One region of the Brevibacillus sp. NPDC003359 genome, then DNA from elsewhere that is predicted to be linked to it. Evidence: riboswitches for the same ligand, from Rfam matches in the RefSeq annotation. Region 1 holds a riboswitch; the other holds the start of a gene.

Region 1 (11,669 bases):
AGTATTGGATTTCCATCTGGGTCTTCAATCGCAAAACTGGCTGGTCCTGTTGGAGTTAATCTTGCATCGCCAATAATATGTATTCCTTTATTTCGAAAATCTTCTTGTATGTCTCTTATATCTTTGAACGGATTTATTTCTTCAGCTTTGCTATTCCACCCCGGATTAAAGGTCAATGAATTTTTTGGAAACATACCTTGAAACAACCCTATTGTGGAATCGCCATTCTGCATGATTAACCAGTTTTGTGTAATATCTCCGCCAAAAACATGAAACCCAATCTTTTCGTAAAATTCTTTAGATGCATGGATGTCTTTCACACTTAAACTTATAGAAAATGCACCAATGCTCATGTTATTCTCCTTACCATTTAGTTTAACCATTTGAACTTCTAGCTATTTCCGCCTCATATAGCTGGCAGAACTATTTTTTCACAGTCTTCCACTTTCTTCTGAATCTAAAACATTATTTTCATTGAAAACGATATAGAGAAAAGAAGCCTCAAATTAAGGCGAAACATGACGGGAGTGGGACAATTACACGAGTGCAACCTATGATGATTAAGCCGCTCGGGTAAAGAACCGGGCGGCTCTTTTGTTGAAAGGATAGGTGAAAGACATAGAGCTGAAAATTTCTGCGGTAAAACAGAGAGTCCAAATCTAACATCAAAGCGAGGGAGGAAAGTGTGGGAAATCAGCAGATTGGCATGCATCCCAAAAAGATACGGTACAGTTATGCTGGGGTGGAAAAGAACAGAGGCGACGCAGCCACTTAAAAACGAGTGCAAACGGAAAAATCGATCGAATAATCCCTAACTAGTGAATTCGTTCCTGACTAGATGACCAAATCGTAAAAGAATCTCTCCACAAATACTACACTCCTTCTACTAAAGCGTAACGTGGGAGGAAAAAGGGCAGCTTAGCTGCCCATGACATTGGACAGATATTAGCACTCATCACAGCTGCAAGCAACAATTGTTAACAAAACGAAAAGTACCAAAACCAAAGCAAAATTGTCGTCAAAGAATCCCATCGATATCACCCCTTCAAAGGTATGAGGAAGAACCTCAAACTCAAGCTATGCAAATTGAGGAGCTATGTACGGGCGATACCACAGTAAGTGGAAAATTTGGGCATGAAACAAACAGTTACCAGTCATGTCCACAGGCTCAATTATGTTAAATGATCAGGAAAGATACACGACGAAAAAGACCATCCCTTAGCCACATTCATGGCATTTGGGACAGCCTTCTTGAAACTTTTATGAGTTTAGTCACACTACCAAGGGCATAAGCATCTGCCATGATAAATAATGCATGAATCTCCGCAAGGCTCCATTGCATAATTTGAACCTAACTGTTTAAGGAGTTTCTTCAGCATGAAAACTCACCTCCCAGATAGATTTAATTTCCATGTAATGCCATATTTATAGTAGGGAAGTGAATATTAGAACACGAATTTCCAAATTGTGTACTGTGTCAAAGTTTCAAGTCGGTTTGAAGGACTTGAAAATAATCTGAAGTGATTTCGTCTAAATCGGAGTCTATCTTCTCAAGATACTTCCAATAAATTAATTTGAAATTGAAATGGGTATTTACAAAATAACTTTTAAGGTAAAGTACTAGCTCTACGCTGCATCCAAATTGAAAAGAACATGGCCGCTCCAGAGCCTATAAAGCCAATAACACTCATCAGCGTATCATAAGGATGATACTGATGAGTAAATACCTGAGCAGTAGAAAGTAGCCACAAGAGGGTTGGAATAGACAGGAAGATATGTATTTTTCCATTATTCGTAAACCTGACATAGATAAGAGCGACTACCGTAGAAACGAGATAACTGAAAGAGAAAAGGATCGTGTCCCAGGTCGAAATGGTTACTGGTATATCGCTTGAGAGAAGCGATTTACAGGCCCAAAGAATAAAGAACCAAAAAGCAAATGCCAAACCGATTATCATTTTCATAAGACTTTTCATGCTTTCTTCTCCCTGACAATTTCTATTACAAATCGGTAATTGAAAAAAGTAGATTCTAGTATGAATCAAAAAAGAATGGAGGGTAGAGGTCATCATCTGGTTCAGCATCACCCCAATTCTCAGCTTACATCCATATGTGTTTTTTCATAATTTGCTCCGTCTTTAAAAGGTTTGATTGGTGAAATGGTATCACGAAAATCGAATTTATTTCCATGGTTTAACAAAACAAACGATTATTGCGCGATTGGTTGCTTGTGATTTAGCAAATGAGAAAAAAAGAAAAACATCATACCGATCGTTAAATAGTCGGTGGTATGATGTTTTATTAAAATAAATGGTGTAGTTTTCGTGTGCTTTCCTTTACCTTACTAGTAGCACCTTTGTCGCCTTCAGGGTCTTGGACAGTTGATTGTTTCCAAGTTCCATCACAGTCTTTATTTGAATGGCTTGTGTTAAACGCTATAGGTAGGCCATCCGCAATACCCGTCAGCTTCACAAGGTACACGTTGTTCTTTTGCGCTGCTAACACCAGGGAATGAAAGCGATAGAAATAAAGCAGCTGCAATACCAAACAGAGCAAACTTTTTCATAATCTTCCCCCTCGTAAGTTTAACGTATAACTTCCAAAAAAAGTATACGCTTTGGAACAGCATATATTCTGAAAATAAATCGAGCAGCTAGTGAGCTACTCATGGAGCGAATCCGCCAAATCGTAAAGTAACGTATTCAACCATTGTTGCAAAGGGTAGATCCAATACGTTCAATACCACTTCTCTTTTGGGACTTAGACGAAAAAAGACCATCCCTCTACCATATAAATGGCTTTTGGGACAGCCTTTTTAAGTACTATCTAGCATTACGCCGGACACATACAGTATTTTCCTGCTGGTATGCACTCCGGTGGACATGCACGGTATGAGTTAGCACCCAGTTTTTGAAGTAGTTTCTTAAACATTGCTATTCACCTCCTAAAATGGAAAAATATAACTTCCAGTAATATAGTAACACATCCGAATGAAAATTGATATATTAGTTACTAAAAATTCAGAAAATAATTTCGGTGATATAAAAAGTATGTATGGTAGTTTTACAAACTGCTAATTGTGATAAACAGGGAGGAGTAAATGTGAACGTATTCTCCAACGCACGATCCTAGTCTCTATCCTAGATGGAAAAGGATAAAACAAGATATAAATTCTCCTAGGATTGCTATAACAATATTTTGTAACCATAAACGGATGGGAACATCATTTGAAATCATAGCCAATGAACCAAGTAAAGGAAACAAGCTGAAGTCGATGGGGTTTCAACGTCAGCTTGTTGTTTTGAAAACGTTATTCTACTTGTTTTATTTAGCCAATATACCTGATTAGGTTTCTTGTTCCTGTTGATTGAACCATGATCCAGCCAGGAGGAATAGGGGAGCCTAGCATTACCCAAATTTGCTCACCAAATGCAGCATTTTTGATTTTAGTAGTTACGTGCTTAGTCCCAGTTGATTTTGAATTAGTTTCTTTCCCTTTCCAGTCATTCTGGGTAATGTTTGCTGCGAAGCTGGTCGGTTTCTCTTGTAAAGGGCGCGTTGCTCCTTGGGCGGTTGTAGCTAAACTTGGTACCGTGACAACAGAGCTTACAGCCAGCATGATCAAGGCTTTCTTAAACATTTGCAACAACCTTTCTTGAGCGTGATGCCTGTATGGAAGTGATATATGTCATTTGAAACCGATCACAAACTGACGTATAATCAGGTATTATTGATTAATCACTAAAAAAGGGAGGCGATCTTGCAATGACGTCGGTCAATCGTAAAACGGAAATCATTTCAGCTGCCATTGAAGTCTTTGCTGAAATCGGATATTTCCGGGCAACAACTGCGCAGGTTGCAGAGCGAGCGAAGATCTCACAGCCGTATATTTTCAAGTTTTTTGCATCGAAGGAAGCTCTGTTACAGGCAGCCTTGGAGGCTTCGTGGGAGCGGATTATTGACTCTTTCCGTCTCGTTGTGGAGTCCGCATCAAAAGAGCAATTGGAAAAGGATTTAATCAAGGCATATGAAAGAATTTTGGCTTCCCATCAAAATGAGATGCTTCTTCAAATGCAGTCTCAGACGATACAAGAGCCTGCGATTCGAGAGGAAATGCGCAAAGGATTTCGGGAGGTTCGTCAAATCGTCCTAACAGCTTTTCGTGAAGCGGGCATCGCGAGTTCCGAAGAGAGAACGCTTGTTTTCCTGGCAAGAGGAATGCTGTGTAACATTTCAGTGGCTTTGGACATGCCAGAATTGATGGAGGTGTAGTGGAGAAAAATTTTGACAATTAGTTATTGACTAATCACTAACTAAGGCGTTATAGTTCAAATTAGTTAGTGATTGATCAATCACAAATCAAACAAGTGGAGATGATACGAATGAAAAAAGCAATTGTAGTCGGGGCAACAGGCGGAACGGGTGCGGTAATTTTGGAGGAGCTTATCAAGCGAGGAATTGAAACGATTGCTTTTGGGCGTTCTCGACAAAAGCTAGAACAAATGGCCTCACAATTGGGGAATCCCGCACATTTGTCACTGGCCGTCGGGGATGCATTCCGATCTCAAGACATTGTAGCTGCATCGGAAGGAGCGGATGTACTATTCCATTGTGCAAACGTCCCGTATCACGAGATGGTAAATAAGCTGATCCCTCTTGGCGAAGCCATCATGGAAGCCGCCAACAAGAGAGGTTTGAAGGTTGTTGCGGTAGACGGCATTTATCCGTACGGGAGAAAGCAAATGGATCCAGTACCGGAGGAGCACACAAAGCAACCGCATACGAAGAAAGGAAAAATCAGGTTTGAATTTGAACAGATGCTGTTTAGCAGCCGCTGGGATCATGTGCGAACGATGATTGTCAGATTACCGGATTATTACGGACCTACTGCTAATCAAGCATCGTATTTGGGTTCCACACTTGAGGCAATTGCGGATGGAAAACCGGGGTTTTTCATTGGAAATATGCATGTTCCTCGCGAGTTTGTTTATTTGCCGGATGCGGCGAAGATGATTGTAGAGTTGGCCAGCCGGGAGTTTGCTTATGGACAAAACTGGCACATTCCAGGTGGAGGCATCATTTCCGGTCGAGACATCGTCCGAATCGCCCAAAAAGCTAGTGGCACTGTGAAACCTGTCATTCCTCTTGGGAAAATTGGTTTGTCTTTGTTGGGCATGCTCGTCCCAGTGATGAAGGAGGTTGTTGAGATGCTGTACTTAACCGAAAAACCGTTGATCTTAAGCGGAGAAAAATATAAACGACTAATTGGACCAATCCCAGCGACGAAGTTCGAGGAGGGGATAACGGCAACGATCCAGCATTTGCAGAATCGTACTTCAATGAAATAAATAATAGCCACTAGTTATTGATCAATCACTAACGATTGTCTTGTCGCTGCGTTTTTGAAAGAGCGTACCTCATAGGTCACGATGGAATTCATCGATTTGGGCGGCAAGACGAAGCTGGTTAGCCGTAGTGAATATGTGTCCGCATAAGCACTTAAGACAGTTGTGGACATGGGCATGCTAGAGGGTATCACCCAAACGTGGGATCGTTTGGAAGAGAGTCTGAACGCGATCAAGTAAAGCATGAAAGGCCCCCTGGCATGGAGACCCGGCGGCCGTTTTCATTTTGGTCAACAGATTTATTTCACCATCAGTGCAATAAAATCGTTTAGCTTATCTAACGCAATGATATTTTGATTGCACGTCACACTGTCTTGGCAAATGTAGTTTCCTTTTTTCAAATACGTTCCATCCCCAGATACTTTGGCTTCAAGGACGAACATGCCGAGTTCCTCAAGGCGATTACAGATCGCACAGACGCCTTTTTTGTTTACGTTTGTAAACTGTCCGTGAATGCCAATCAGTTTTCCTTCGTGGTAGGCAACAATGTATTTCTTTTCCGTCGCAGTGTCTAGCCAGCTTACATATGAGATTTCTGAAAAATTGATCTCAGCTAAATTTGAGACTTTCAGCTTCTTTACTTTTGGAAAGAGCTTCTTAATGGACGACTCTGCGAGTTCAGGAAATGGAATCACAAACGGTGAAAGTTGATGCAAAAACTGCTTTCCTTCTGCTTTTTCTTTAATCGAGTCAATCGGATGCAAAATCTCTTTTTGTTCCTCCGTTATGTTCGGGAACAACTGAAAGATTTCTTCATGGGCGATTTCTTTGCGAGCACGAATGACGTTGGCATCTGTACTGGTGGCATAGGCGTTCATGATCGCTTGAACGCGTGATTTTATGAAGTGAAATTGATGCGTATGGATAAAAGGTTCCATCTTTCGGTTCCTCCTGTTTCTGTCTTGTTAGGTGGGTTCTTCTTTACTTTAGTGTGTTTACAAGCGGGGAGAAAGGGGTAAGACATTTAGCAAAAATACTCGCCATAAAAAAGCACTGACAACCTGAATGAAAAGGTCGTCAGTGCTTTATTAACGTCTATTTGGTATATACGATTTTTTTAATCGTCTCTGTAGACAAAAAGTATTCCTCCGCTAACTGGGAAATAGACGTTCCGGCCCGAAAGCTGCTTTTAATAGCCGTATTTCGCTCATCCAGGAGTTTTCTTCCGCCTGTGCGTGTCCCCCATTTTTGGTGTGTTACTTTTGTCTTTGGGATATAAATGGTTTCTCCTTGCACGTACTTTTGAATTTCTGCCAGTAACGTTTCAGGAAGGATTAAATTTGCTTTCACACATTTCATTTCTGCTCGCTCCTTATTTATAGATAGGCAAATAAGGGGCAAAGCCAAGAAATAGGAAATGAGATACGCAAATGAAGGCGATGAATCGATTAAACGAGAGACCACCTCATGCAAAGTATCGCCTTACTATTTCTAGGCTTTGCATGAGCCGCTGCGGTATGTGGCAAATTGAGAGCATTCGCCATTGGTACACCCCCCTCGAGGTCCATTTTGAAAACGGTGTTCCCTTCCTGTATGCGAAGGGAGTATTTGTAATTATATAAGAAAATGGCTTTTTTGTATAACGATACTTACACAACGAAAAGAAATGAATTGCACATTTACAAACTATGGAAGTTCAAATATAGTAAAGATATCTAACGTGAAAAGAGGTTTTGACTGAGTATGATGAAACTGACAATCGCTAAGTAAAATTCTAATGAATTTTATATGGGAAAAGGTCAAATGAAGGGCGTGCCCTTGGTTTATTTTTTTGTACCTTTTTTCAAAAGCGATTAGAAGGCATTATATCTCATCAAAACAAATTTCACGTTTGTGCACGATATCTATTCTGTTCGGGATAGGTATCTTCATTACAACGATAAATTTGACCATGAGAAGAGAATTCTTCTTGTGGTCTTTTTTATTTGAAGGAAGGGATTGCTGAAAAGAAATGGATGATTACCAAATGTACAAACAATCAAATGGGAGGTTTTCACATGGGTGACTATCAATTGATTAGCGACTACAAGCAGATCGAAAAATACAGGGAAAGCTTTAATGACCTCGCCACGCAGGTCTTTCAGCTCGATTTTAAAGAATGGTATAACAAGGGCTTTTGGAATGATAACTATGTCTGCTATTCCTATATGGATCGGGATCAGGTCATTGCCAACGCTTCTGCAAGTAAGATGGTCGTGACATCCAACGGTAAGGACTATAAGGCACTTCAGATCGGAACGGTCATGACGCATCCGGATTATCGCAATCAAGGATTGGCAGCGAAATTGATGAACCATATCCTCCAGACATGTGAGATGGAATACGATTTTATTTATTTGTTTGCCAACGAAACTGTCCTCGATTTTTATCCGAAATTCGGATTTGAGAGAGTACAGGAAAGTAGCTTTCACATATTGGCATCCGATTTGAAAAAGCAAGTAGGACAAAAATCGGCCTTGCGCAAGCTGGATGTTGATAACGAGGCTGATTTTATCGTCATGAAGGAATTTGCTGCCGAACGAATCCCCGTTTCATCGAGATTTGGCGTCAAGGATAGCGAGCATCTGTTGATGTTTTACTTTCTTCTCGTTTTTCGGGATGCGATCTATTATGTCGAAGAGGAGGATGTGATTGTCCTATTTGAACAAGAAGATGACCAGCTGCATGTATTTGATCTCGTAAGTAAAAAAGCAGTTGATATAGAAGCGGTCACTTCTCACTTGATATCGGCTGAGACAACGATCATTCATTTTCATTTTATGCCGGATAGTGAGAGTGAAAAAATCCAGTCTGCATTGATGACCACGACAGAGGATGTCTTATTTGTTCGTCCTTCGTTAAAAATGGAGAGAGAACATTTTCGTTTTCCACTTACTTCACACGCATAAAAGGTTTGAAATGACACGCAGGGTGAAACAGTAAAATAGAAGAGAAAAAAGCAGACGTCCAGTATGGAAGGATGTGAGGGGAAAAGCATGTGCGGCCGTTTTACTCTCGTAACGAACTTGGAAAAATGGAAGGAACGGTTCCAAATCGAAGTCATTCCATTTAATGCAAAGCTACGGTACAATATTGCACCGGGTCAGTTCATTCCAGCGATTATTGCTGATCGCGGTAAGCGACGTATGGGTCAGTTGAGATGGGGGTTAGTGCCATCGTGGGCTGCCGATGAGAAGAGCAGCTACAGAATGATCAATGCAACTCTAATTGCCTAATACTTTGAAACCAGCTGACAATGGTTTTTTCAATATGTAAATGATGCACTACCAGTTTCTATAAACTGGTAGTTTTTTTATTCTCCATTGAAGGATATCTTGCGTAAAGGAAGAATGGTATTTGCTGAGTAAGCCGTACAGGGTTGTCAGGAGGCCGTCAGATACTTTGCACGGTTTCCCGGTTATTGTTTTTGATCGCAACAATAAAATACATTTACCTTTGACCGTATTTGCAAAAGAGGCACATGCCGCGACAAGTCAGAGTAGTGCCAATACGTACCTATTTGAGTCGGGAGGACGTGTGTCCGAAGATATTGGACTGACACTCGGAGACTGGTACTCCAGGGGACTTTTAAGGGAAGCGAATGCGTTTTGCAAGGGTAGCAATGGTCGACGTGTAAAATTTCTTAGATGGAACAACGAGACTTCAAAGTTGCTGCAAAGATTGATCTCCAAGAAAGAAATAGGCTGCCTTTCGGCAGCCTAAACTATCGAACCCATGAGCGTAATGACTCAGATTCTGATGATGTGTAACGATTTAACGTTACGACACCATCCCCAGGGTATATAAGTACCATGAACTTCCTAAACCTGTGATCAGAACAAGCAACATTAAAAGATAGTACCATCCTTCTTTTCTTATCATTTAACTGTCGCTCCTCCCTCCGTTTAATTAAAATTCTGCTTAGAAATTAAAAGTACTTCTTTCTCCAGAACAGGAGTGCTGTGACTGTCGTAATTGTTGCAGAGGTTATCATAATGATATTGAATGCCTGCGGGTGATCCTGCAAAGGAAGCTCGACGTTCATACCGTAATAGGTACCGATCACCATAGGTAATGTGATGACGATGGTGATCGAGGTAAGCAACTTAACTACTTGATTCAGATTGTTGGAAATGATGGAGCCGAAACCGTTCATAATGCTTCCTAAAATTGCGGTATATATTTCCGTCATTTTGATAGCTTGTTTGGTTTCGATTCTTACCTCTTCAAGCAGTTCCTTATCATCATCGTACATTTTCAGATAACTACCGCTCCAAAGCCGTGAAATCAGTAGACTGTTCGTCTCTAAGGACGTCGAAAAATAGACAAGGCTTTTCTGCAATTCAAGCAAGGTAAGCAGTTCATTGTTTTTCATTGATTGCCGCAAGGATTTTTCAAGGGTTTCCATTTGCTTGTTGATTCTTTTCAAGTACTGCAAATAATAAAGAGAGGTACTAGATAGAATTTGCAGAACAAAACGCGATCTCATATGAGTATGAAAATTTTTCATCTTACCTTGGACTAACTCATTCATGACTGCCGTTTCTTCTAGGCAAACGGTTAAGAAATAATCCTCCATAACCATGATACCCAGCGGAACAGTAGTATAGATATCCTTCATACCTTCTTTTGTGGAAACGGGTATTTCCACAAAGAGTATAACTCGATTTCCGTCTTTGTCGATACGCCCAATTTCTTCGTCATCAAGGGCATCCTGCAGAAAGTCAAGGTCAATATTCAAATCGCTGACCAATTTTTGCTTTTCTTGTTCAGCGGGATTGGTAAGATGTATCCAGCACCCTTTTTCAAATTGATCGAGTTCTTTTATTTTTCCGGTAACATCAGTTTTATAAATTCTCAACATGTTTATTCATCCTTTCGCATGTAACGAATCGGCGGTATAGATTTCCGCATAAAATATTTTCCTTACCCTCGAAGAACCAACAAAAAAGCTCTCCCTGTAATCAGAGAGAGCCGAGGAATCGGAAACGACCGTGTTACGCGAGCATGTCAAATAAGCATACTTACATACAGTCGTCCTAAGAAAAAAGACGAATGATAATAAGGTATGGGAAACATGTAGGAGCGTCGCAAGGCCGATTAGTTCTCTGAACAGGATATATATCGTTATACATTCGACTACTTGGACTACTTGGACTACTATCCATAAAAATGTTCCCCCCTTTCAAAATATAAAAAACCCTCCGAGTACATAGAGGGTTAGATAAGCGCACGAAACAACACCACTTTATCTCCCCCTAGCAGAGCTTTGGCACTATACAACGTAAAGGAAAAATCCTTAGCCATCTTAAGAAAAGCCTTAGTCCGGCAGTTCCTGTTCTACCCATTGGCATCTTTCGATATTTCCGGGCAATGGCCTATGTTTGTATAGGAGCCTCACCTAACGAGGACTTATTATTGACTTTGTCATAGTATCCCTGTCATTAAAGTTTGTCAACAACTAATTTCTAGCCCTCTTTGTTTCGTGGCCATGTCAAAAAGTACATTTTCTTTTTGAGACATTTCATTTTTTACTTAAGCTTTTTGACTTATTGTACATAATCCATCGTTCTGTTAATTTATTTCCTCATATACGAACTACCATTCTATATCTTTATTCCTTCATTTTAAAGTATTGAACGTGATTTTGAGTATATAGGTTAAAAGCGCGTTGCGAGACATTAAATGAAAAGCCTGCATTCAAACAGCTTTTCACCCGAAAGCGATGCATCCTTCCTGCTGACAGCTTTTTTTATTAAATGTCTAACAGAATTGCAATAACCTTTTCTTATCTTGGCTAAAAACAAAATGTATAACAAAATTACCTGTAAACGTCGTGTCTATAGAAGTGGTTATTCAGCTCTTCACAAAGCCCCAAAAACGTTCGTTTTCGGTAATGAATTCTTTTTAATCTAGGGGTCCCACCCACATTTTAACGAAAATATACTCTAAGCAAATTTCGACATAAAATGAGCCGGATTTTCTACTCTAAGAAAAAATCCGACTCTTATTTTTAAACTTGTTGTAAAGGACGAAGACATTCTAACGTTGTTGTATCTTTCATATTAAATCGGTACTCACCTAAAAAGTTGATATGCTCCCATCCTAGTGGTGAGATATGTTTTAATAGTTCTTCGTTAAACCCATGCGTACTTCTTAACATTTCTACAGCTTTACTTAAATATACGGTGTTCCATATAATGATGGCATTAATGAGAATACTTAATGCACTTGCTCGTTGCAATTGGTCTTGGAGAGCACGTTCACGGAATTCTCCGTGTTTCC
Region 2 (11,669 bases), on a different contig from region 1:
AAGGAGCTACGCGCTTTTGTCCGATGTACGCAGCGATGGGCATCAATACAACAAAAGGAAATGGCATGCAGGGCATGATGGATCAGCTCAAGAAAAAAGGCGTGCAGATGGCGGTCAATCAGTTCACGCGCTCCATGAATATTGCGCCCATCAAAGACTCGAACAACAGCCAAGATGATGTGAGCAATACTCCATCAGCAACCAATAAGACAAACATCCAGTATTCTGCAAGCCCACAATTATCAGCGAACCAACAAAAACAACCAATCAACAATCAGCAAAACACGGAGCTTACCCCCGAGGATCAACTTCTCGAAAAGGCAGCACGGGAGTTCATCTCTTTTCGCTCCCAAGAAAATAACAACAGCGGCAATCGCTACCCCACGTACACGTAAGGAGAGGAGGCACTGCATATGCTTGTCGGCTCCCAGATGTATGAATGGATGTCCCATAACTTCTTTGTTATTGCCACGATCATTGGCGTCATCGGCGTGATGGGATATTACTTCTTTCGGACGTCGAGAAGAAAAGGAAGATATCGTCAGTGAAGGAGAAGCAACCAACCGCCTGTCATCGGGCGGTTTTTTCCATTTACACAATTACTTGTTATGCATATAATTGTCATTGCAATTAATTTTGAATGAAAGAGGGTCATTCCCCTGATCGATCATTGGCAAAAAGACCCGGTTGGATTCCTCATTGGAAATACATACCGGAGAATGATTCATTATGTTTCCCTTTTTTTAAAGGAGTTTGATTTGACCACAGAACAGTTTGCCGTCCTTTATCGGCTACGAGAAGAAGAGGGCATCAATCAAAAAGAGCTGGCACAGCGCTCGGCCAAGGATCAACCTTCGATGACACGCATATTGGACACACTTGCCAAAAAAGACTTGATCGAAAAGACACTGAGCGAACAAGACCGCCGGGCCTACATCATTACCCTTTCCCCGAAAGGACGGGAATGGATTGAGCAGGCGATTCCTGTAGAGGCTCGTGCCGTTGCAGACATATTGGAAGGGATCTCTCCCGAAAAGCTGGCCTTCTTGCGGGAAATCTTGCTGGAGATTAACGAGAACATCAATAGAAAAACGACAGACTAGGAGTGACAGCATTGGGAGAGAGTAGAGAGAGACTGTGGACGAGAGATTTCATCCTGTTAACTGTTTGTAATTTGTTGTTGTTTCTCACTGTTCAAATGCAGACCCCTACATTTCCTGCCTATGTGAAGGAAACGTATCAGGCCAATGATTTTGTCGTCAGTCTGGTCATTAGCTTGTTTTCACTTGCAGCAGTAATCGCAAGGGTGTATACCGGGGAAGCATTGAAAACGAAAAACAGTAAGATCTTGGCGATCGCAGCGCTTGGATTCGTTGCGATTTTTAGCGCAGGCTATTACTGGGCGGGAAGCATTGTTTTCTTTCTTCTGTTGCGAATCTTGGTCGGCATCGGCTTTGGGATAGGCAGCACGACCTTTCCGACGATTGTCACCAATGTGATTCCTGCCAAGCGGATCGGCGAAGGCATGGGGTATTTCGGCTTATCGACTAGCTTGGCAATGGCGCTCGGCCCGATGATTGGACTGGGCCTGTTGAATTGGTTTGGATTCGGATCGATGCTCATGGTTCTCGTGTTGCTGGTTGCTATTATTTTTCCATTGATGCATTTCATTCGTGCGTATGATCGACTTCCTGTGTCGTCCGGGAACACACCCTCCGCCACAGGCATTCGCCGGTTTTATGATAAAAAGCTGCTACTCCCAGCTGGACTGAATTTTTGTCTGTCCATTACGTATGGCGGGATTCTCAGCTTTTTAGCTCTATACGGAAAAGAAGCCCACATTGAGAATGTCGGCTGGTTTTTCCTTACGAATGCATTGGCGATGGTGTTGATTCGTCCTTTTTCCGGCAAGCTGTATGATCGAAAAGGGCATATCGCTGTCCTGCCTCCCGGTGCGATTTTCGTCGGGATCAGCCTCTTGCTCCTATCCTTGACGACGACAGAGTCCTTGCTGCTCGTCTCTGCTGCCTTCTACGGACTGGGCTATGGCATGATTCAGCCATCTATCCAGGCATGGATGATGAAGGTCGTCACACCTGAGCAACGCGGCATGGCGAACGGACTGTTCTTTAATTCCATCGATATGGGTATCGCAGTCGGCTCTGTGCTCCTCGGAGTCATCGCGACACATTCGAGCTACTCTGTCATGTACCGCTGGTCGGCAGCGTGCTTGTTGCTGTTCCTCATCGTTTATTTCCTCTCACAGTTGGCTGCGGCAAAAGCGAAAAAGGCGGCCATTGCGAGTGAAAATGTGGGTATGTAATGGAAGCTTAAAACTTTGTTCTTGCAGTACGACGGATCGTAGAATTAGGCGCCTTTTAGCGCCTCTTTCTTTTCTTCGGTGCCGTTAAGCTATATACGATTACTGCAGAAACAATTACCAAAACTACCATAACGATAAGACTAGGGTAACCTACACTTCCCATAAATACCCCTCCCCCTAAATTTTACTATTATTGGCATTATACAAATAAAACTACTGTGCACAGCTCCCGCACATGTAAAAAAGCTGTCCCCCAAGTAGAAAATTCTACAGAAAGAACAGCTTGTTCTTTTATTTATCCCTTTTGCTGATACTTCATCGCTCGTGCCGCAATATCCGTACGATACTGCGCCCCATCAAACGAGATCCCTTGCACCTTTGCATACGCTGTCTCACGCGCTTGCGCCAAATCCGCTCCGGTTGCCACGACGCCAAGCACACGGCCACCGCTCGTAACGATACCTTCATCGGTTGCCTTCGTACCTGCGTGAAACACCATAGCTCCCTCGTTTGCCTGACCCAGTCCGTGAATCAACGCACCCTTTGGATAATCTCCCGGATAACCTGGCGCTGCCATGACGACACAAACAGCACTTCCTTTTTGCCATGTCACATCGACTGCATCGAGCTCGCCATTGACCGTTCCGACAAAAATATCGAGCAAATCTGTTTCGAGCAACGGCAAGAGCACCTGTGTCTCTGGATCGCCAAAACGCGCATTGAACTCCACGACTTTCGGGCCTTGCTCCGTAATCATCAGACCTGTGTAGAGAATGCCTTTGAACGGAATGCCATCCTTGGCCATTCCTGACGCCATCGGCTGGACAATCGTTTTGACGATCTCGTCTACCAGTTCAGCAGACATTTGCGGTACCGGGGCGTATGTTCCCATGCCGCCTGTATTGGGGCCGCGGTCATCATTGAAAATTCGCTTATGATCCTGGGAGGTAATCATCGGCTTTACCGTCTCTCCATCGACGAAAGACAACAGCGACAGTTCTTCGCCGAACATGCACTCCTCAATGACCACGCGCGCTCCCGCTTCACCAAAGACGCTTTCCTGCATGATCTGACGGAGAGCCTCTTCTGCTTCCTCCACCGTTTCTGCGACGACGACCCCTTTCCCCGCTGCCAAGCCGTCCGCTTTGACAACGATAGGAGCACCCTGTTCTCTTACGTACGCACTCGCTGACTCGTAATCCAGGAACGATTCATAGGCAGACGTCGGAATCTCGTAGCGTTTCATTAAACTTTTCGCAAAAGACTTGCTGCCCTCGATCATTGCCGCTTTTTGGCTCGGGCCATAGATCGGCAGATTGCGCTCCTGGAAAAATTCCACAATACCCGCCAGCAGCGGATCTTCCGGGCCAACGACAGTCAGATCAATTCCCTCATCTTTGACGAATTGAACCAACGCAGCAAAATCATGGACGCCAATCGGCACGTTTTGTGCGACTTGGGCGGTACCCCCATTTCCTGGCGCACAGTATACCTTTGTCACTTTAGAGCTCTGCAACAGCTTCCAGGCAATCGTGTGTTCTCGACCGCCGCCGCCGACCACTAATATTTTCATTGTATGTCCTCCTGTGTGAGAGGTAATCCACTCTTTAGTACGTGATAAAAAAGCGAACGTTACTCCCGAATAGCCTCTTTTAGTGCTTGAAATGACGAGTGCCAGTAAAGATCATCGCAATGCCCGCTCGGTTGCAAGCATCAATCGATTCTTGATCGCGAATGGAGCCGCCTGGCTGGATGATAGCGGTAATCCCTGCTTTGGCTGCCGCTTCCACGGTATCTCCCATTGGGAAAAATGCATCCGAAGCCATAACCGCGCCACTTGCCAATGTACCTGCTTGCTCGATGGCGATTTTCGCTGCCCCTACGCGGTTCATCTGGCCTGCCCCCACGCCGATGGTCATGTTGTCTTTTGCCAAGAGAATCGCATTCGATTTGACGTGCTTGACGACCTTCCACGCGAATTTCAGCTGTGCCAGCTCCTCTTCCGAAGGCTTACGGTCTGTAACCACTTGAATCTCGCTTTCTTCGAGCTGCTTGTAGTCGAAGTCTTGAATGAGCGCCCCGCCTGCAACAGGAGCTACGCGGAACAGATTGTCCACTTTTTTGGCTGGTTCATTCAGCGCAGGAATACGCAAGAGACGCAGGTTCTTTTTCTCAGCCAGAACAGCCAACGCCTCTTCGGTGAAGTCAGGTGCAATGATAATTTCCAAGAAAATCTCTTTCATCGCGAGTGCAGTGTCACGGTCGATCGAGCGGTTTGCTGCCACGATACCACCGAAAATAGAGACAGGGTCTGCTTCGTACGCTTTTTGGTAAGCGCCGCGAATATCAGTGCCGATCCCTACTCCACAAGGGTTAGAGTGCTTGATCGCAACGACTGCAGGTTCAGCGAATTCGCGTACAATCGCCAGCGCTGCATCTGCGTCATTGATATTGTTATAGGAAAGCTCTTTTCCTTGCAGTTGACTAGTATTCCCGATGCTCAACTGATCCGATAACGCCTCACGGTAAAATGCCGCACGTTGATGTGGATTTTCTCCATAGCGTAAATCCTGTGCTTTCTCGTAAGTCACCGTGTAGCTCTCTGGCAACAGCTCGCCCACCTGCTCACTCAAATAGCGAGAGATTAAAGCATCATAGGCAGCAGTATGACGGAAAACTTTTGCAGCCAGCTTGCGACGGGTTTCTAGCGTAGTATCGCCATTTGCCTCAATTTCTTCTGCTACTTTTTCATAATCGGCTGCATCGACCACTACACTGACGAACGCATGATTTTTCGCAGCAGAACGCAGCATCGTTGGTCCACCAATATCAATATTCTCAATGGCATCTTCATATGTCACGTCTGGCTTCGCTATCGTTTCCTTGAAAGGATAAAGGTTTACGACAACCAGATCAATGGTTTCAATCCCAAGGTCTTTTAGTTGCTGCACATGTGCTTCACTGTCCCTTACAGCCAAGAGGCCGCTGTGGATATTGGGATGCAACGTTTTGACGCGACCGTCCAAAATTTCTGGAAATCCAGTCACTTCAGAAATGCCAATGACGGGAACTCCTTCTGCTTTTAAGAGAGAAGCCGTACCCCCGGTAGAGATGATCTGTACCCCGGCGGCTACCAATCGACGGGCAAACGGAATCAATCCTGTCTTGTCAGAAACGCTGATCAACGCTTTTTTCACACTCACGGAAAGAACCTCCTGAATTTTAGTGAAAACATGGGTAACTATTGACCAAAACACGAACAATACTTACATATTATAAAATAATTGTACGCTATTATCAATAACTTCGTCAGGAAAACAAACGCAGCCGCCCATGCCTGTTCGGCACTTGCGACTGCATACACCTGCATTTGCTTTGATGAAGTTATCGTTTTTTCTTGCCTTTGCCTGATAGCTTTTTGATGCGATCTGACAGTGCGACTGGTTTGCTTTTGGCAGTCGCCCTGATTGGCTTGATCGGCTTCTTCGACTTGCGGCTCTTCGCCTTTACCTCTTTGGGCATTAAGTTCCCTAACTCTTCCATGGAGATGGATTGGCCGTCCTTTACACGATCCCTGACGCGCTCTTTCGTCTCCTCTGGCACTTCGAATCCCATGTTTCCCAGCTCATCGAGCAACGTATCTACATTGGCTCCGCCCTTCGGCATTTTTTCCGCTAGCTTCATAATATCGTTAAGCGTCCATTGCCGCCCTGTTTTTTGGCTTAGCTTATCGAGCAAGTTCGAAACAAAATCTCCGCTCAAATCGGCCCCTCCCTTTGTGGGAATATCCCTCTCTTACTGTATGTCACAAGAGTTGATTTGGTTTGTCATGATTCGCGGAAGAAGGAAAGTTGCCCAAATATTTACAATGATTTTCACTTTCATATAACATTTAAATGATACCAACAAAATCCAACAGTCCGGGGGCCCACATGAACTTTATTCGAAATTCTCTGTTTTCTCCGCCTGTTGACGGTTCTTTGGGTGACTTGTCGTCCTCTACCCTACATGAAACCCTTTTACAACCGATCTTGGAGCATATGGAAGCAGGGGTGACCGTTTACGGGCTTGACGGCCACGTCCTTTTTTTCAACAAAGCTGCCAAACAATTCGGCATGTCCGAACCGATACATATGCACGAGCAAACATACGGCTCTTCTACCTTTTATCATCCAGACGGCATTACTCCTGTAGCATTTGGGGAGTTGCCGTCTGTTCGAGTATTACGCGGGGAAATCGTCAATGACCAGGAAATATGGACACAGCCTAGTGGAAAAGCCGTATCGATTCTCGTAGCCAACGGGAAGCTTCTCACCCAGTCATCTGGTGAGCCTGTTGGTGCCCTGATCGTTACACACGATATTACGGAGCGCAAATGGGCTGAGCAACGGCTGGAGGTTAGCGAGCAGCGCTACAAATCACTGTTTGAGCACAACCCGGACATCGTGTGCTGGCTTGATCTGGCAGGCAAGTTCTTGAATCTGAATCCGGCGTTTGAAGTCATTACAGGCTACAGCCTGATCGATCTTCGCAACCAGTCCTTTCAACAGTTGATGGACAGAGAAGGCGTCAAGCGCGTCCTCTCGCTGTCACGTCATGCACAAAAAGGCGTATCCGATAATTACGATCTTTTTGTGTTCCATAAAAATGGAGCGCGAATTGAGCTCAACGCCACCGTCGTCCCTATCGTCGTAAACGAGACCAACGTCGGCTATTTTGTCATTGCCAAAGACATTACCAAGCGCAAAGAAACCGAGAGAGTGATTCACTACCTTGCCTATCATGATACGCTGACAGGGTTGCCCAATCGCTCCTTATTCCAAAGCAAGCTGGAAGATTCGCTCGTCCATGCCTCTCACCATGCACAACCGCTGGCGATCCTGTTTCTGGACTTGGATCGCTTCAAATACATTAACGATACACTCGGCCATTCCACCGGGGATAGTTTGCTTTCGCAAATTGCCAACCGTTTGCGGGACAGCGTCGGTCCTCATGATACCATTTGCCGTTTAGGTGGGGACGAATTTACGATCATTCTTCCAGGAATGGCTCACGATGAAGCGATGCATTTTGCTGAAAAACTCATGCAAAAGCTCATCTCTCCGATCTTTTTGGGCAACCAAAGCTTCGTGGTCACTACCAGTATAGGTATCAGTCTCTTCCCTCAAGATGGGACCGACGCTGAGACCTTGATAAAAAATGCAGATACAGCGATGTACCAAGCCAAGGAACACGGTAGAAACAACTTTCAGTTTTTTTGCCCCGAAATGAATATCGCTCTCGCCAAAAAAATGATGCTAGAAGCCGGACTTCGAACAGCATTGGATAACAACGAGTTTCAGCTGCATTACCAGCCGCAGTACGATCATGAAAAGATTGTCGGGCTGGAAGCCTTGATTCGTTGGCAGCATCCTGAATACGGAATCGTGTCCCCGCTTGATTTCATTCCCTTAGCCGAGGAGACGGGCTTGATCATCCCCATTGGCCAATGGGTACTCGAAAAAGCCTGCCAACAATGCATGGAGTGGCAGCAGCAAGGCTTGCCACCTGTACGTCTCGCCGTAAACTTGTCCATGCGCCAGTTGCAAGACAAGCATCTGGTGACAATGGTCCAGCAAACGTTGCAAAAGACAGGGCTCGCCCCTGCTTACCTTGAGCTTGAAATTACCGAGAGCATTGCCATGCATCGACTCGATACAGTCATTCCGCGTCTTCAGATACTTCAAGATATGGGGATTCATATTTCCATCGATGATTTTGGGACTGGTTATAGCTCCTTAAGCTGCTTGCAGTCGCTCCCCATCAACTCTTTGAAAATAGATCAGTCTTTTATGCGTAACATGTCCACCCACACATTGAATACATCCATCGTGTCCGCGATTGCTGCTATGGCGCATAGCTTGAGCCTTTCTCTCGTAGCTGAGGGCGTGGAGACAGAAGCGCAGCTGGAATTTTTACGCACGCTTGGCTGCAGCACTTTTCAAGGCTATTTTTTCAGCAAACCCATTCCGGCAGCAGAATGTGAATCGTTGTTGGCAAACAACGCAGCAAAATAGGGTGAGTCGGCAATAGTTAGAAGCCGACACCGTATCGAAGGACATGAATAACATGCATGTAGGACGAGAAAACATGATTGACAAATACTGGTGACAGGAATACGATGACAAAGTCAATCAGTCATCCTCGTTAGGTGAGGCTCCTATACAAACATAGGCCACTGCCCGGAAATATCGAAAGATGCCAATGGGTAGAACAGGAACTGCCGAACTAAGGCTTTTCTTAAGGTGGCTAAGGAATGTTTCCTTTACGTTGTATAGTGCCAAAGCTCTGGTAGGGGAAGAAAAAGTGGTGTTATTTTGTGCACTTTTCTAACCCTCTAGATTCCTGCTAGAGGGTTTTTATTTTGAAAGGGGGGAACGTTTTAATGGACAGTAGTCCAAGTTGCGGAATGAATAACTGCAATCAAGATTGTGTACGGAGAATTTTCCGGCCTTGTGGCGCTGCGGCATGTTCCCCATACCTTATTTGACATTCTCCCTTTTATAGTATCTTCATGTAGGCATGCTTGCGCAACATGGTCGTATACCTCCGATCCTTATTTGCGAAAGGATGAGAAAACCATGTTGAACATTTACAAAACGAATGCCATGGGAAAAATAGAAGAACTGCATCAATTTGAAAAAGGCTGCTGGATCCATCTGACCGATCCTTCTGAACAAGAAAAGCAACAAGTCGTCAGGGAGTTGTCGATTGACCTTCATTTTTTGCAGGATGCCCTTGATGACGAAGAAATAGGGCGGATCGACAAGGACGGAAACCGTGTGATGCTCTACGTAGACATCCCGGTCTCCACGAAGGAAGGGACGAAGGACAACTATACGACGGTTCCGCTGGGAATCATGGTGATGGAAGATTATATCTTAACCGTTTGCCTGGTAGAAACATCTGTCATGAATGAGTTCATCAAAGGGAAAGTGAAAAACTTTCACACGCACATGCGAAACCGGTTCGTCCTGCAAATTTTATCGAATACGTCGCATGATTATTTGCATTACTTGAAAAAAATCAACAAGCAGACAGAAACGCTGGAAAAATCGTTGCGACAATCGACGAAAAACAATGAACTGCTTACCTTGCTTGAATTGCAGAAAGGCCTCGTTTATTTTTCGACGTCCCTGGAAACAAATAGTCTGTTGATCTCCCTGCTTCGGAGTGGAAGTTATTTGAAAATGTACGAAGAAGATAAGGCACTACTGGAAGAAGTAAAAATCGAAACCAAGCAGGCCATCAAAATGACGGAGATCTATACCGCCATTTTAGGGAACATCATGAATGGCTTCGGATCTGTCATCTCCAACAATCTGAATCGCGTAGTGAAGCTGTTGACCGCCATTACCATTGTCATCACGTTACCTATGGTGATCGGCACCTTTTACGGGATGAACGTCGCGCTTCCTTTTCAGGATCATCCACACGCATTCACGATCATTATGATTATGTCCACCACCATTACGTCCGTAACAGCCCTCCTATTTTGGAGAAAGAAGTATTTCTAAAACGAATGACCAAAAAACCGACATCGTAAAAGGATGTCGGTTTCTTTTTGAAGTCTCGATTTATGTCAGCTGGACAAGCCTTCCTTCCAGCTTCACTCTCTCTTCTGCTAAATAGCCAATGACCTTCACCAAAAGCTCATGCTCCACGGCATGGATACGAGCCGCCAAAGTTTCAGCCGTATCTGCTTCTTGCACCGCTACGGGAATTTGGGCAATGATCGGCCCTGTATCCAGACCAGCATCAACCAGATGTACCGTTACCCCCGTCATCTTTACCCCGTAAGCGAGTGCTTGACCTATGGCGTCTTTTCCTGGAAACGCGGGCAAAAGCGACGGATGCAGATTGATGATTTTTCCTTCATAGCTAGATAAAAGTGTCTCACCGACCAACCGCATGTAGCCTGCCAGCACAACCAGCGATATATCGCGTTTTTGGAGCTGGGCCACGATTTCCTGTTCAAAAGCAGCCTTGTCTGCATACTCCTTTGGTTGAAAAACAAAGGAATCGATCCCTAAACGCTCTGCACGTTCCAAAACCTTGGCACCGGGCTTGTCGCACACGAGCAAGGCAACTTCTACACCTGCGAGCCTGCCGTCCTGTACAGCCTGCACGATCGCTTCAAAGTTGGAGCCGCTGCCTGAGGCGAAAATGGCCAGCTTTCTCACCATTCCACCCCGTTGTATACGACTTTGCGCTCTCCCGCTTGAATATGTCCGATCAAATACGCCTGTTCTCCCAGCTCTTGCAGCTTTTCCATCACACTCACTGCGTCTTCCGGCTTCACAACTAGCATCATGCCAATACCCATGTTGAACGTTTTGTACATATCCGGGTAAGAGATGTTACCAGCTTCTTGTACCAGCTCAAAGATCGGCAGCACCGGCCAGGAACCTACGTTGATCATAGCCTGCATTCCTTCTGGAAGCACGCGCGGAATGTTTTCAGTAAAGCCGCCGCCAGTGATGTGTGCCAGAGCCTTCACTTCATGTGATTCCAGAACGGATAACACTTGCTTCACGTAAATGCGGGTTGGGGTCAGCAGCTCTTCGCCGAGCTTTTTGCCCAAAACGTCTACATGATCATGCAGGGACATGCCTTTGTCTGCCAAAAGCACCTTGCGAACGAGCGAGAAACCGTTGCTGTGCACGCCGCTTGCAGCCAGGCCGATCAGTACATCGCCTGCTGCCACGGACGCTCCCGTAATCATTTTGCTCTCGTCCACGACACCTACGGTAAAGCCTGCGATGTCGTATTCACCTTCTGCGTACATGCCAGGCATCTCGGCAGTCTCCCCGCCAATCAGCGAGCAGCCCGACTGCGAGCAGCCTTCTGCGATCCCTTTGACAATCGCTTCGATTTTTTCCGGAATGACCTTGTCAACTGCCAGATAATCGAGGAAAAAGAGCGGCTCTGCCCCTTGAACCACAACGTCATTGACGCACATGGCGACAGCATCGATGCCGATTGTATCGTGTTTGTCCATGGCAAACGCCAGCTTCAGCTTAGTTCCTACCCCATCTGTGCCGGAAACGAGAATGGGTTTCTCGTATTTTTTTGTATCCAGGCGAAACAGCGCTCCGAACCCGCCCAAATCAGTCATTACTTCCGGGCGGAACGTCCGCTTCACATGCTTTTTCATGCGTTCGACGGCTTCGTTGCCCGCATCAATGTCTACGCCAGCTTGTTTATATGCTTCACTCATCGTTTCTCCCCCTACAAGAGGTTGCTTGGTTTTAGCGGTGGTTCATAAGTAGCACTGTTAGCATTTGAGCGCAGGTAGCGCTTCTTC

The links. Region 1 has a riboswitch for magnesium ahead of ACFYU8_RS05645 (magnesium transporter CorA family protein). Riboswitches for the same ligand answer to the same signal wherever they lie in the genome.
Region 2: linked by a shared signal. The riboswitch ahead of ACFYU8_RS24370 (magnesium transporter CorA family protein) and the one ahead of ACFYU8_RS05645 (magnesium transporter CorA family protein) in region 1 are both predicted to bind magnesium.

What each region holds. Positions count from the first base shown of each region.
Region 1 covers NZ_JBIAOR010000001.1:1,281,680-1,293,348, reverse strand. The annotation lists gene ACFYU8_RS05705 (VOC family protein) at 1-353, opposite strand, end outside; gene ACFYU8_RS05700 (YjcZ family sporulation protein) at 946-1,032, opposite strand; gene ACFYU8_RS05695 (hypothetical protein) at 1,608-1,976, opposite strand; gene ACFYU8_RS05690 (hypothetical protein) at 2,429-2,566, opposite strand; gene ACFYU8_RS05685 (hypothetical protein) at 3,329-3,640, opposite strand; gene ACFYU8_RS05680 (TetR/AcrR family transcriptional regulator) at 3,766-4,272, shown strand; gene ACFYU8_RS05675 (SDR family NAD(P)-dependent oxidoreductase) at 4,383-5,348, shown strand; partial or broken gene ACFYU8_RS05670 (SRPBCC domain-containing protein) at 5,424-5,585, shown strand; gene ACFYU8_RS05665 (FusB/FusC family EF-G-binding protein) at 5,645-6,283, opposite strand; gene ACFYU8_RS05660 (CD3324 family protein) at 6,441-6,704, opposite strand; gene ACFYU8_RS05655 (GNAT family N-acetyltransferase) at 7,403-8,293, shown strand; gene ACFYU8_RS05650 (SOS response-associated peptidase family protein) at 8,357-8,620, shown strand; gene ACFYU8_RS05645 (magnesium transporter CorA family protein) at 9,313-10,248, opposite strand; M-box (ykoK) riboswitch at 10,633-10,800, opposite strand; partial or broken gene ACFYU8_RS05640 (SOS response-associated peptidase family protein) at 11,060-11,143, shown strand; partial or broken gene ACFYU8_RS05635 (Tn3 family transposase) at 11,398-11,669, opposite strand, start outside.
Region 2 covers NZ_JBIAOR010000013.1:88,579-100,247, reverse strand. The annotation lists gene ACFYU8_RS24410 (YgaP family membrane protein) at 1-395, shown strand, start outside; gene ACFYU8_RS24405 (EYxxD motif small membrane protein) at 414-548, shown strand; gene ACFYU8_RS24400 (MarR family winged helix-turn-helix transcriptional regulator) at 720-1,103, shown strand; gene ACFYU8_RS24395 (MFS transporter) at 1,115-2,323, shown strand; gene purD (phosphoribosylamine--glycine ligase) at 2,619-3,896, opposite strand; gene purH (bifunctional phosphoribosylaminoimidazolecarboxamide formyltransferase/IMP cyclohydrolase) at 3,976-5,526, opposite strand; gene ACFYU8_RS24380 (hypothetical protein) at 5,708-6,085, opposite strand; gene ACFYU8_RS24375 (EAL domain-containing protein) at 6,256-8,379, shown strand; M-box (ykoK) riboswitch at 8,499-8,669, shown strand; gene ACFYU8_RS24370 (magnesium transporter CorA family protein) at 8,944-9,879, shown strand; gene purN (phosphoribosylglycinamide formyltransferase) at 9,940-10,548, opposite strand; gene purM (phosphoribosylformylglycinamidine cyclo-ligase) at 10,542-11,582, opposite strand; gene purF (amidophosphoribosyltransferase) at 11,640-11,669, opposite strand, start outside.